DNA from 4 places in the Pedobacter sp. AC379 genome. Region 1 is predicted to be linked to each of the others. Evidence: riboswitches for the same ligand, from Rfam matches in the RefSeq annotation. Region 1 holds a riboswitch; each other region holds the start of a gene.
The links. Region 1 has a riboswitch for S-adenosylmethionine ahead of metH (methionine synthase). Riboswitches for the same ligand answer to the same signal wherever they lie in the genome.
Positions count from the first base shown of each region.

Region 2: linked by a shared signal. The riboswitch ahead of ACZZZW_RS15065 (SusC/RagA family TonB-linked outer membrane protein) and the one ahead of metH (methionine synthase) in region 1 are both predicted to bind S-adenosylmethionine.
Region 3: linked by a shared signal. The riboswitch ahead of ACZZZW_RS11510 (hypothetical protein) and the one ahead of metH (methionine synthase) in region 1 are both predicted to bind S-adenosylmethionine.
Region 4: linked by a shared signal. The riboswitch ahead of ACZZZW_RS18505 (O-acetylhomoserine aminocarboxypropyltransferase/cysteine synthase family protein) and the one ahead of metH (methionine synthase) in region 1 are both predicted to bind S-adenosylmethionine.

Region 1 covers NZ_OZ409839.1:914,290-917,948, reverse strand. The annotation lists gene metH (methionine synthase) at 1-1,987, opposite strand, end outside; SAM riboswitch class I at 2,206-2,310, opposite strand; gene ACZZZW_RS04040 (Bax inhibitor-1/YccA family protein) at 2,424-3,167, opposite strand; gene ACZZZW_RS04035 (hypothetical protein) at 3,206-3,659, opposite strand, start outside.
Region 2 covers NZ_OZ409839.1:3,412,235-3,415,893, reverse strand. The annotation lists gene ACZZZW_RS15065 (SusC/RagA family TonB-linked outer membrane protein) at 1-1,570, opposite strand, end outside; SAM riboswitch class I at 1,888-1,994, opposite strand; gene ACZZZW_RS15060 (peroxiredoxin family protein) at 2,131-3,402, shown strand.
Region 3 covers NZ_OZ409839.1:2,541,454-2,545,112, forward strand. The annotation lists gene ACZZZW_RS11495 (winged helix-turn-helix domain-containing protein) at 1-279, opposite strand, end outside; gene ACZZZW_RS11500 (hypothetical protein) at 457-996, shown strand; gene ACZZZW_RS11505 (DUF4833 domain-containing protein) at 1,151-1,723, opposite strand; gene ACZZZW_RS11510 (hypothetical protein) at 1,733-1,939, opposite strand; SAM riboswitch class I at 2,022-2,121, opposite strand; tRNA gene ACZZZW_RS11515 (tRNA-Cys) at 2,147-2,217, opposite strand; gene ACZZZW_RS11520 (SRPBCC family protein) at 2,433-3,344, shown strand; gene ACZZZW_RS11525 (luciferase domain-containing protein) at 3,434-3,659, shown strand, end outside.
Region 4 covers NZ_OZ409839.1:4,248,667-4,252,325, forward strand. The annotation lists gene ACZZZW_RS18495 (trans-sulfuration enzyme family protein) at 1-131, shown strand, start outside; gene ACZZZW_RS18500 (hypothetical protein) at 177-1,193, opposite strand; SAM riboswitch class I at 1,403-1,513, shown strand; gene ACZZZW_RS18505 (O-acetylhomoserine aminocarboxypropyltransferase/cysteine synthase family protein) at 1,779-3,110, shown strand; gene ACZZZW_RS18510 (homoserine O-acetyltransferase family protein) at 3,152-3,659, shown strand, end outside.

The sequences.
Region 1 (3,659 bases):
TTCCTTTTACAAGCGAATGTGATAACCTTTCTTCAACCGGGCCTTTTCTCCACTCTTCGTCTTTAACAACTTCTTTTCCTTTTGATTTTACCGTATCTGCATATTCTACCAATCGCTCTGTAGCATCGTCTCTTCGGTTTAAGAGTACATCTTCTACCCTTTCTAACAATTCAGGTGGAATTTCCTGGTAAACTTCCAACATCCCTGCATTAACGATTCCCATATCTAAACCTGCCTGAATGGCGTGATAAAGAAATGCAGAGTGCATTGCTTCCCGTACGGTGTTATTCCCTCTAAAAGAGAAAGAAATATTGGAAACCCCTCCGCTTACTTTTGCATGAGGAAGGTTCTCTTTAATCCATCGGGTGGCATTTATAAAATCGACAGCATAATTATTATGCTCTTCTAAGCCGGTTGCAACAGTTAAAATATTTGGGTCGAAAATGATATCCTCTGCGGGGAAACCGATTTCGTTTACTAATATATCGTAACTTCTTTTACAGATTTCTTTTCTGCGCTCATAATTATCGGCCTGCCCTTGCTCATCAAATGCCATAACAACTACGGCAGCACCGTATTGCATAATTTTGCGGGCACTTTCGCGAAATTTATCTTCTCCTTCTTTTAGTGAAATGGAGTTTACAATTCCTTTTCCCTGCAAACATTTTAAGCCATTTTCAATAACCGACCATTTGGATGAATCGACCATGATAGGCAATTTGGCAATATCAGGTTCAGAGGCAATGAGGTTTAAGAATTTGGTCATTGCTGCTTCCGAATCCAACATCCCTTCATCCATGTTCACATCAATTACCTGTGCACCACCTTCAACCTGCTGTAAGGCAACGGCCAGAGCGGCTTCGTAATCGCCACCTAAAATCAATTTGGAAAATTTTGGCGATCCGGTGATATTTGTTCTTTCTCCTATATTTACAAAAATGCTTTCTGGAGTGATGGTTACAGGTTCCAATCCGCTTAAACGCATATGTGGTTCAAGTACAGGGATTTTCCGTGGTTCGGCCTTTCTTGCATTTTTGGCAATACAACCAATATGATCTGGCGTGGTACCGCAACAGCCCCCAACAATATTAACAAAGCCTGAAGCAATAAAATCATCTACCAAATGTGCTGTTTCATGCGGCTGCTCATCGTATGCGCCGAACTCATTTGGTAAACCTGCGTTTGGATAGGCTGATACATAGCAACCTGCTTTTGCAGCAAGTTCTTCTATATGCGGACGCATTTCTTTAGCTCCTAAAGCACAGTTAAAACCGATACTTAAAGGTTTTGCATGCATTACAGAGTTTAAAAAAGCTTCGGCAGTTTGACCTGAAAGTGTTCTGCCGGAAGCATCGGTAATGGTACCAGAAATCATAATTTCCAGTTTACGACCAATAACTTCCTCATATTTTTTAATGGCTACAATAGCCACTTTAGCATTTAAGGTATCAAAAATGGTTTCGATTAATAAGACGTCTGAACCTCCATCTACCAAACCACGTACCTGCTCGTAATAAGCTGCTTCGAGTTCATCAAAATAAACCGCTCTAAAACCAGGGTCGTTTACATTCGGCGACATGGAAAGGGTACGGTTGGTTGGGCCTATAGCACCAGCAACGAAACACTTACGGTCTGGATTTGCAGCCATAAATTCATTTACGGCATCTTTTGCCACACGCGCCCCTTCGAAACTCATTTCATAAGAGAGATCTTCCATCTGGTAATCGGCCATAGAAATGCGCTGGGTACTGAACGTATTGGTTTCGATAATATCGGCACCAGCTGCCAAATACTCCAGGTGTATGGTTTTAATAATATCCGGACGTGTAATGTTAAGCAAATCGTTATTGCCTTTTACATCACAGGGATGATTTTTAAATCGCTCGCCTCTAAAATCTTCTTCTGTTAAAGTATATCGCTGAATCATGGTACCCATTGCACCATCAATCACCAAAATACGTTTCTCTAATTCTTCTCTTATGCTCATTCTTGTTGTAAGATTTGAGATATGAGATACGGGATGTCAGAAATCAGATATGAGATATGAGATATGAGGTGTAAGATATATGAAATTGGGTAGACGCTATGTCTCAACTTTCAAATCTACGGTCTCAAATCTATGGTCTCAGATCTATAGTCTCAAATCTATAATCTCAAGTCTCTAAAAGGCTTATTTAAAAAGTTGGTACGTGAATCGTAATCCTAAACTTATCTGGTCCCGAATAATTCAGGATAGAATTTAGCACCTTGTACGGTTACAGGTTGCTAAGACTTCGTTGGGTCTAATCCCTCCGTCTTTCTTAATAAGCATACAAAAATGCAACAAAGCTACATCAATTCCAAAATTTATCGCTTTGCTGCCAAATAAAATTACAAAGGCCATGCAATTCTGCACGGCCTTAAGAATATTGTTTTGTTAATGTCTATTTTCTGCTTCCGAAAATACGGAGTAAGAAAAGGAAGATATTGATGAAATCCAGATACAAATTTAAAGCCGCCATTATTGCCAGTTTTTTAGTATCTGCTTCTGGAATTGCTTCTCCGCTCTCTTGGATTCCCATCCCAATTCTTTTGATTTTCTGCACATCATATGCAGTTAACGCAGTAAATACTGCAATACCTACAAAGGCCATAATCAGGCTAAATTGTTCGCTTTTAATAAACATGTTAAGAATGCTCGCAATAAATAATCCAGCAACACCTACCATTAAGATAGGACCAAACTTACTTAAGTCGATATTAGTAGTATAGCCCATAAAAGCCATAATGCCAAAAATACCAGCAGCAGCTGCAAAACAGGTAATGATTGAGGCTCCCGTATAAATTAAAAGGATAAAGCTCAAACTCACTCCTAATAAAATAGAGAAAAGCACAAAAACGCCTAATAGTGCACCATAAGATAATTTGTTAAAACCCGCGCCCATTAATAAAACTAATCCAAGTGGCGCAAACATGGCTACATAACCTAAAGCTGTTCTTCTACCTGTTTCAAAGTCGATTAACGACCTTAATGCACTCTCACTGTTCGAAATGTAAAAAGCTGAAAGCGTAGATAATAGCAATGCAACGAACATCCATAAGAAAACGTTTGCAAAGAATTTTTTAGAAACAGATTTTTCCTGTACAAAAACACTGTTGTCTTGATATTGATAATTTTGTTGTTCCATTTTAAATTTTGTGTATTTAACTATATAAAAATAAATATTTAGTTCAATCTTTTTGTCAGCAGTTCTTCAACTTTTTTAAAGAATTGTAAGGGCTTTAATGTTCGCCATGGCAGATGGTCAAAAGCACCCCCAAAGTTAATGTAATAATCGATGTTATTATCCCTGAACTCGGTAATTACATGCTCCTGAAAATTGACACCAACAATCCAGCCATCTTCTACTTCCTGAAACCACTCTTCGTAATAACTATCGTCGGATGCATGGAAATTCAATACATTTTCACCGATAAGGATAAATTTATTAATGCCTTCATCCATCATGAGTTCTAAAATATCACGCTTCATTAACATTATATCGTTGTTAATGGCATCGTTCCACTCACCTATAAATTCAATAATGGCGTAACTGCGGTCGTAATCGGCATACAACACTTTCATATAAAGTGTATTGGAACCAAATTCGTCCCATTGCGGGTGCAATAAAAAGTTATAT
Region 2 (3,659 bases), 2.5 Mb from region 1:
CGGTATTGTTTTCATTCACCGCAAACGCACTTTCTGTATAGGAGCCGAATGGCGTTCCATTGGTACCATAAGCAATTCTTACTTTACGTCTGTCGGTATAATAATCGGTACCCGACCGGAAATTAAAATCAAGGCCATCGATAATTTTATAATTCAGTGCCAAGCTTCCAATAATCCGGTTACGGTTTTGCGAAACAGTATTCTCATAAGCCACCCAATATGGATTGCTATAGTAACTGTTATTCCAGTTAAACGTTTTTCCATTTTCGTCTAAATAGTTTTTCAACTGGTTAATATCAACCTGCCTGCCAAACCACGTAAACTGCAACATCGTACTTGTTGATCGTGAACCACCTGTGCCAGGTAAATTATCTGAATTGAGTTTGCTATAATTGGCATTAGCCGTTAACGTAAGCTTTGGTGTTATTTTTAGAGATGTATTTAATACAAATGAATTTTTGCCCTGACCTGAGTTTGGCACTATGCCTACCTGTTTAAGGTTATTGTACGAAATCCGGTAATCGTATTTTTCTCCTGCATCAGCAACAGATACACCATTATTTAATGAATATCCGGTTTGAAAAAAGTCGCGTACATTATCCGGGTGTGCAACAAATGGAACAGCAACTCCTTTAGAAAAGAATTGAGGAATTAATCTTCCATCCAATTTTGGACCCCAACTTTCATCTACCCCATCGTTAATGCCTTTACCCGCACCATCTACATAGCTGAATTTACCTTCCGATCCCTGACCAAATGCATTTTGATAAACAGGTAGTGTTAATAAGGTTTCTAACACAGCGTTTGAGTTAATGGCAATCCCTAATCCTTTTTTTGATTTTCCGGTTTTGGTTTTAATTAAAATCACCCCTGCAGCAGCCCTGGAGCCATATAAAGCAGCCGCATTTGGGCCCTTTAAAACACTGATCGATTCTATATCTTCCGGGTTAATATCCGAGATGGTATTGGCATAATCTCTTGCCCCGGCAGAATTTAACTGCGAATTATCTACAGGAATCCCATCCACCACGAATAAAGGTTGGTTGTTACCTGCAATTGAAGTTTCACCTCTGATTACCACCCGCGAAGAACCCATACTGCCCTGACTGTTGGTTACCCTTACACCGGCAATTTTACCTGCCAATGCATTCACCAGGTTAGATTCTTTCGCTTCAGCCAAATCCTGTCCTTTAAGTTCCTGAACGGCATAACCTAGAGATTTCTTTTGTCGCGAAATACCCAACGCAGTTACCACTACCTCATCAAGTGCATTATCGCTCGATTGCAATACAACCCAAATCGGTCCATTTTTGCTGATTTGTATTTCCTGGGTTTTAAAACCAATGTAAGAGAATACTAAAGTACCTTTATCGGGTGCATTTATAGAAAAAGCGCCCTTACCATCAGTAATTGATGTTTGCTTGGTCTCCTTTATAAGAATGGAAACACCGGGAAGTGTTTCTCCATCTGCCGATTTTACCGTACCGGAAACCGTTGCATTTTGAGCGGATAGCTGCTGTGCTATAAAGAGCAGCAGAATAAACGCTGTTGATTTAATAAATTTAAACATGTGTGTAGTTAATAATTAGTAAAAGGGATAATAATTGGGCAAAACGATTCCACCACGATTAAACCGTGTTAATTTTCATATTACTAAAGGATTGGTTAGCCTAGAAAAAGCCTGTTAACCTGGAGCAGTGCTAACAGGGCTTACACATTCGGATATATGTGCAAGGATTTAAATGATTTAATTTTTGCTCGTCTGTTTCTTCCATTTGGATGATTTTATTTATAACATTTTTACTAATCAAGAATGCAGCAGAGCAAAAAAAGCACCTCTTAAATCAGAAGTGCCCCATATATTTTGATAAGGATATGCAAACAACTGACTTAACTATCCCAGATTTATCCGGGATGGATTTAGCACCATTTCTAACAAATAGCTGGTTGCTAAGGCTTCATAGGGCCATTCCCTCCGCCTTTCTTGATAAGTATTTTAAAATAACTGCAGCAAAGGTATAACTAATTCCATTTATCCTATAGTTTTTGTAGATTTTTATTGAAATATTTTTTCTTTGCTCAATATACCCGTATATTTGTCGACTAATTTAGTCGATTAAAACAGTCCTAATGAATTCGAAAATTATTTTATCAGCCTTATTGGCCATATCAACATCAATTACATACGCTCAGGAAAATACCGCTTTAGCAAATAGCCAAAAGCTAAAAACCAGCGCAAAAGCAACTAAAGCCTTTGTAGCATTGGGTAACTGGCGCGGAATAGCGAAAGTAAAGGAAGGATTAGAAATTCCATTCAACTTTGAGATTAATGAAAAAGGCGGTCAGCAGAAATTATATTTTCGCAATGCTGAAGAAAGTTTCGAAGGTGGCGTAGTAACGCAAACTACAGATTCTCTTTTTGTTAAACTTGATCAATTTGATAACGAACTGGCCTTTGCGATTGATGGTGACCAGCTAAATGGTACATTACGGAAACAGGATAAAACAGGTAAACCTTTAACAATTGTTGCTGAACGCAAAAACTTCCGCTTTAATTCCAATAATAAACCTGCCACAGCAGATTATTCTGGCAGTTACGATGTGGTTTTTAAATCGCCTAATGGCAAAGAAGAAAAAACTGTAGGGCTATTTAAGCAAACAGGCAATAAACTTACAGGTACTTTTCTTCGTGTAACCGGCGATTCGCGATTTCTTGAAGGCGTAGTAGAAGGAAATGAATTTCAGCTATCCAGCTTTATTGGTTCTTCACCAGCTTATTACAAAGGAACTTTCCAACCTGATGGTACTTTAACAGGCGAGATTCTAGGTGCAAGAGGAAGTCAGCCATTTACAGGAACTAAAAATAAGGATGCTGCCCTACCCGATCCTTATAAACTTACTTATCTCAAAAAGGGTTATAAAACACTCGATTTTAGTTTCCCTGATGTAAATGGTAAAAAGATTTCACTCAAGGATGAAAAATACAAAAATAAGGTTGTGGTATTAACTATTACAGGGAGCTGGTGCCCTAACTGTGTAGATGAAGCTACTTTTATTGCACCATGGTATAAAGAAAACAAGAAACGGGGTGTTGAAATTATTGCCTTGCATTACGAGCGCTCTACCGAGCCTGAATATGCTAAAAAAGTAATGAACCGCTTCCGCGAACGCTTTGGTATTGAGTACGATCAGGTACTTGCCGGTACTGCGGATAAACAGGTGGTATCTGAATCTTTGCCAGCCCTCGATTCTTTTCTCTCTTTCCCAACCACAATCATTATTGATAAACAAGGTAATGTAGCACAGATACATACCGGTTTTAATGGCCCTGCAACAGGGAAATTTTATGATGAGTTTGTGAAAGAATTTAATACGGAGATTGATACGCTGTTGAAGAAATAACATTAATAAATGGTCGGTGAGACACCGACCATTAGAGAAAGTTTTCTTCCTATGGTCGAATTGACGAGTAAACGAATATTTTATCCCGGTCCGTCATCCTCGCGCAGGCGGGGATCTTACAACAAAAGCATTATAGGCATTAAGATTCCGAATCAAGTCAGGAATGACGATTAATTTTCAATCGTCATTTCGAGCGAAGCACAGCGTAGCCGAGAAATCTTTGAACTATGTCTAAAGATTTCACCACCACGGTCAAA
Region 3 (3,659 bases), 1.6 Mb from region 1:
CAATAAAGAATCGGTTTTAAAAGTAAGTTCCTTCTCAAAGCTGATTTGATATTCATTTTCAGAAATCTTTTTTATCGGAAGCACTCTAGATGTGCTATCACCCGACTGTAAAAGCAGTTCGTGCCCGATTTGACGAAGCAAAATTTCCCTTCTGGCGAAATCAAAAGTATTTTTATCACTTATATGGAAAGCCACATAAATTACAGCAATTAATGAAAGCAATATCAATACAACCAGGTATTTAGGTTTTCGGGTAAGCAGATTTCGGCTGAATTGCATACGTCAAGTTTTTATTTACAAAGATTACATTTTTATTTACAATCCAAATTTCTCAAGTGGAAAAAGATCAAGGTAGTTTTGCTGCATCAACTAGGATAGCATATGGAAAAATAAAACATATCTATTCCTTTTGAATAACCAAGAGAATCTATAAGTATTTAGTAAAACACAAAAATTATGAAAAAATTGATTTATGCGCTGATGTTACCACTGGTTGTAGTGGGCGGATTAGTATTTGCTAATCCTGAAATTGGCAATGATACGACTAAGAAGCCGTCTTCAAAGCCGCGTTCTATTGCTGAAAGGAATGCCGAAAGAAAAAAGTGGGAGTCTACACCCGATGGCATTAAATACAAAAAATGGGAGGCTTCTCCTGAAGGTAAAAGAGTGTTTACCAGTGCGGCTAAAATAAGGAAGCATACAACTGCTTTTACCAATATGGAAGCTGTTGTAACTGCTCTTTCGCTTCCACCAGGATCAAGGTTAGGTTTTGCTGTGATGGTTAGGATTAATAGCGACGATTATATTTTACAATTTGAGCCAGAAAAGTCACAACTTGAACAATTGCATAGCCTGAGAGTTAACGACAAAATAATGATTAAAAGCCACAGTATATCACATGCACCCAAGTACTCATATCCAATAATATCCTGCGAATATGTGGAGCGAGATCATCAGGTTATTTTTAAACGCATTCCTAAAAAAGGTGGTTGCTGAGTACGAATCCATGGTCTGTGTCTCCACAGACCATTTCTCTCTTTTATCTTATAAGTAATATAAGTATTTGAAGCTTAAGTAATAATGAATGTCTATGGCGTTGCCATTAGTGTTTTGTAGTAAAAAACAATTACATAAACTATTGACCGTTATTTTACTTCACGTTTATCCGCTCCACTATAGGTTTACCAGTTGATTCTTCAGTGCCTTCAATTTCTGCATATTTCACATTTGGGAGCCAGAAACTGCCTCCTTGTATCCTCACAAATAATCGCTTAACCCTTATTGTCCGGTTGTTTATCGTTACCGAAACATGGTAGCTTTTATCACTATATCTTTGTAAATAAAACGGCAGTTTTTTGTGTGATACAAATCTAAATTCATATTTATCTGTCCCCAATGCTTTTGTATCAATGCCATAAGCAAACTTCCTTTGGATATACCCCAGGTCTTTTTTCTGCCCTTTTTCACCATACCTGATCCAATACACCTGAATAGGATTTTTGGTATTGATAGTGCCATTTTCTTTAAGGTTTAGCGCATAAATGAGGGTATTCGTATTTGGATCACGTTGAATATAAAATAGCAAATGATCTATATTTTTTGGTGTCGGAAAATTGATAGGGGATGGATCTTTACCTTGTGCATGGCTTTGAGTTGAAAAAATTACAAGGCTTAAAACAATTGTAAATAGTGTTTTTGATATTCTTAAAGGTGTTTGGTACATTTTATTTTTTTATGTATAAGAGCGGTAGTATGTATTAGGTGTTTTTTGATGTTGATCTTCTGCCGAAATTGTTTCCTCATTTTCATTTCGCTGTGCATTATAAAGCCAATCCGATTCTGCCCTACAATGTTCATAATCATCTAATTTTTCGCAGGAATTGTTTCCCTGAATCTCAAAAAAATCCCTTATTGATGGATAATCAAAATATACCGACATATCATAAAATTTAAATTACCAGTTTTCGGTAGGGGGATAGCTTTTTGATCATTCGCTGAACGCAGAAATTAATCTGCTTTCAAACTCATCTTTTCTGCAATTGCAGAAGGAATTAGCACCTTGTTAATCAACAGGTTGCTAAGACATCAAAGGGCCATTCCCTACGTCTTTCTTGATAAGTATGTATGTAAACAATTTAATGTTTAGACGTCATGGACGGAATCGAACCGCCGTACTAGGTTTTGCAGACCTTTACCTAACCACTCGGCCACATGACTATATGATCTTTTTTAGAAGCCGTTTAACCAGCTTTTAAAGAAGACCCAGCAAAAGTAATAATAATTACTATAAATTCTATAGAAATAGTAGATAATTGTAATTTCTTACATATGTTTTATTTTCTATATCAATTCAATAAACTTGATATTTTTATTTTCAATAATTTTTGAAAGTTTAAAAATATATTATACTTTTGATCAAATATCAGTATAATATGAAAACGTTTCTCCAATCAAAATTGCTGCTGGGAATCATTATCTCAAATGTGGTAACCTTATTTATTATCTGGTTAAATAATCTGCTCCATAGTGAGAAAGATGGTATTTTAGTATTTTCAGAATTTGTAATTTTACCACTTTTAATGGGTATAATTAGTGCCTGGTTTTGGAGAGATCTTAATCTGAAAAGCAGAATATTGATCTGGTATTCTATCCTAAATGGCTTACTTGCCATTTTATTGAGTTACATTTTTTTAAAAGAGGGAACAATTTGTTTAATTATTGTTTCCCCACTTATTTTTGCTTTTGTAATTACAGGTGCATTTATTGGTAAAGCAATGTTTAAGAAGCGTAATCAAACCTTAAATGTAAGTGTTGTTTCTTTATTGCTTGTTGTTTTTATAGCTGATTCCATTTCTGATCACCATTATAGAAATATGGTAAGTGACGAGATAGTTATTAAAGCTAGGCCGGAGAAAATTTGGAAAAATGTAGTGGCGTTCGAAAAAATCAAACAAGCAAATAGCTACTGGCTTTTTAGAGCAGGAATGCCTAGCCCAATGCAGACTACAGTTACCGCTTATAAAAAAGGAGCGGGAAGAAAATGTATTTTTAGCAATGGGTATGTATTTGATGAAAAGATCGTAACTTTTGATATCAATAAGGATTTAACATTTGATATTTTCGGGCAGCCGCAAGATCCTGAAATTATGGGGCATATTGATATTGAAAGGGGGCAGTTTTTATTAAAAGATAATGGCGATGGAACCACAACACTTGTTGGTAATAGCTGGTATAGTTTAAAGGTGTTTCCGATTTGGTATTACGATTTATGGGCAGAAAGTATAACTAGAAATGTTCATTTACGCGTAATGGATCATATTAAAGTACTTAGCGAAAAGAATTAAATATGTTTTCATTTATAGTCAGGCGGTTAAGTTTTTTTAAATCTATCCCCTTGTTTGCTCTGATATTTGATAGCTTAATAAAAATGTGGATGCTGCTTACTAAACCTGAGCGGCTAGATCAGATTGATGGTATAGAAAACACAGTTCTAACATGGGAAGATACCTCTGTTAGTCTACATAAGTTTGGTGGTTCTCAGTTTAATTACAAACAGTTAGAATTTGCTCATATTCACAGCAACGGACTGCTAGATATTCTTTTTACACAAAAAATTAAGGCTGAATTGATGATTGATGGAAGGGTAGAACAACATCATG
Region 4 (3,659 bases), 3.3 Mb from region 1:
AGAGTTTAATAGAACACCGCTATTCAGTAGAAGGACCGGATAGTAAAACCCCTAAAAATTTACTTCGAATTTCTGTAGGCCTAGAGCATGTAGATGATATTATAGCCGATTTAGCGCAGGCACTGGGTTAATTTAAGTAAACCACGCAGGTTTTAAAACCTGCGTGGTCTTAAAATTTATTTTGGATTACAAACCGTAGTTAACTTTAATGAATAGTTTGCTTCCAATGGTTCGTTAGTTTGTGCCAAACGTTGCGAACCTGTATTGGCAGGACAGGCAATATCTCCAGCTGCATCGTAAATTAATTTGGTTCCATTAGCTAACAATTCTTTCGGTACGTATACCTGTACTTTGGTAATTGAGTATCCTGAAGGAAAATAACGTACATAATAACCATCAGGATGTTTCGTCCAGATGCCACTTGGCACATCACTTCTTGGCGGAGCCATCCCCGCAACAATTGCATATTTTTCAAGATCCGCATAGGTATAATTTCCAGAAGCAACCAATTGGCGGATATTATTTTCAGCTTCAAAAACCGCCTTGACACCAGATGGCAATTGATCCTTTGCTTTTTCCATCACATCAAATGGCAACACGCCTAATGCACCACCTTCCAGCTGAGTAAGCTGTTTTGGTGTTAATAATTTAATTGCAGTTAATTTAACCTGACCGTTATAATCAGCAAATTTAGTTCTTGCAATTATTGTCCATAATAAAGCCTGAATATCGTGTTGTTCTACATCTGGATGTTTTTCAGCACTTTTTAAAATAGATACTACAATTTCCTCTTTCGGGCCTAAAACAGGCGCAAACATATAACCATCTCCTTTTGATGGAGCAAAAGTTCCTGCTTTTAAGCAATAACTTTTATTGGTCATTTCGTAAAGGCCTTCACATAGTACAAATCCTCCATCAGGATTTTTCGGCAATAGATATAAAGGTTGTGCTTTTAAATTTAAAGTGGTGATAAAATCCGGAAGTTTTTCGCCCGCTCTGTTTACATCTTCAAAATTAGTTGTAATGGCTGCTGGTTGTTTCAAAAACCTATCTACACCTAAAGCTTTAGCACCCTGGGCCGTGCCTACTTTTAATAATTTATCTTTTAAACCTCCGAATTGAGCGCTTACATTGTTTAAACTTCCTATGGCAAATAGTAGCACTAAACATAGGGATTTTGTATTTTTCATCATGATTAAATTTAGATAGGTAACACAAACTTAGAATTTTAAGCGTTAATTTTATATTAAAAGTTTTAAGCCAATAATTTAACACAAAATACATACCTCATTTTCAGAAAGTTAACTTTAATTCGGAATTTTATTTTGTGAATTAAAATTAAATTCAGACATTTGAAATATTATTTGGCGGAAAGCTAAATAAAAGTCAATCTTCGCAGGTTGATTTATAAAGAAGTGGCGAGAGACTGGCTCGACGACCCACTGGCAACCCTCAGAGAGAGAAGGTGCCAATTCCTGACCGGATAACAAGGTGTTATTTGGAGATATAAATTAGAACTGATGAAAACATTAAATCTTCAATCGCTAAGCGAGCCCATTGCAAACCTGAAAAAGTCAGAAAAAAATTCTATTTCTTTTATTTGTTGCTACATGCGTAAGGTTACTTGTATGTGCTGTTGCATACAGTAGTTTAAAAATCTTCCTTTTTTGTTTCATTCAAACTGGAAGGTCCCGGGAAATCGGGATACGCCCTGTTAGGTTAATATTAGGCTAAGGCTATACCTGTAGCTCATCAATCAACATTAAAAAAAAGAAATTATGTCAACTTCATATAAATTTGAAACCTTACAATTACATGCTGGTCAGGAAATAGATCCAACAACAGGTGCCAGAGCAGTACCTATTTACCAAACCACATCGTATGGGTTTAAAAATGCAGAACATGGCGCAAATTTATTTGCATTAAAAGAGTTCGGAAATATCTATACCAGGATTATGAATCCAACAAATGATGTTTTCGAAAAACGTATCGCTGCATTAGAAGGTGGCGTTGCAGCACTAGCGGTAGCATCTGGTCAGGCGGCTCAGTTTATTGCATTAAACAATATTTTAGAAGCCGGAGATAGCATCGTTTCCTCTTCTCATATTTATGGCGGAACATACAACCAATTTAAAGTAGCATTTAAAAGATTGGGCATACATGTTGATTTTGCCAACCCGGATGTGCCTGAAGAATTTGAAAATAAAATTACGGATAAAACCAAAGCGCTCTACCTCGAAACCATCGGCAACCCTGCTTTTAGTATCCCCGATTTTGAAAAAATTGCTTCAATTGCTAAAAAATATGAACTTCCTTTGGTTGTAGACAATACTTTTGGCGCAGGTGGTTATCTATTTAAACCATTAGAACATGGCGCAAACATTGTTGTAGAATCTGCAACAAAGTGGATTGGTGGTCATGGTACAAGTATTGGAGGTGTTATTATTGATGGTGGAAACTACAATTGGGGCAACGGGAAATTTCCGCAGTTCTCAGAACCTGCTGAAGGATACCATGGACTGGTTTTCAGCGATGTTTTTGGCATCGGTGGACCATTTGGCAATATTCAGTTTATCATCCGTGCAAGGGTTGAGGGATTAAGAGATCTTGGCCCTGCCCTATCACCTTTTAATTCTTTTCTTTTGTTGCAGGGATTAGAAACGCTATCGCTCCGCGTTCAACGCCATGTAGATAATGCATTGGAATTGGCCACCTGGTTAGAAAACCATCCGCTGGTTAAAGAAGTTCAATATCCGGGCTTAGCGAGTAGTAAATACAACAATCTGGCTAAAAAATATTTAAGCAATGGTTTTGGCGCGGTTTTATCTTTTGAGTTGGCCGGAAGCAAAGAAAACGCAACACAGGTTATTGATAATTTAAAACTGGTATCTCACCTGGCAAATGTGGGCGATGCGAAAACGCTTATTATTCAGCCATCAGCAACCACCCATCAACAGTTAAGTGAAACAGAACAGCTGGCGGCAGGCGTAAAACCAAACGCATTAAGGGTTTCGGTCGGTATTGAGCATATAGATGATATTAAAGCCGATTTCGAACAGGCATTCGCGAGTATCAATAATTTAACTACTGCAGCTCATTTACAAGCTTAACCCAACCCTGCTTAAGCGATTTAAAACAACAACATTACAAAATGCATAACGCTAAAAATGATAATACTCCAAAATCTTCTTCGGGAAATTTCGGTGCTACATATAATTACAATAAACAATTCAAATTAGAAAGCGGGAAAAAGATCCGCAACCTTCAGATTGCTTATCAAACTTATGGCAAATTAAATGCGAATAAGGATAACGTAATCTGGGTTTGCCATGCACTTACAGCCAATGCAGATGTTTTTGAATGGTGGGAAGGCCTATTTGGAGACAATGCTTTATTTAATCCGGAAGATCATTATATCGTTTGTGCCAATGTTTTGGGTTCGCATTATGGAAGTACAAATCCATTAAGTACAAATCCTGTAAATGGCCTGCCCTATTACTTGTCCTTTCCACAGTTTACGATAAGAGATTTAGTATCAGCTCATCAATTATTGGCTGCGCATTTGGGTATTGATTACATTAAACTGTTGATCGGTGGTTCTTTAGGTGGGCAACAAGCTGTTGAATGGAGTATTTCTGAACCTGCCAAAATTGAAAACC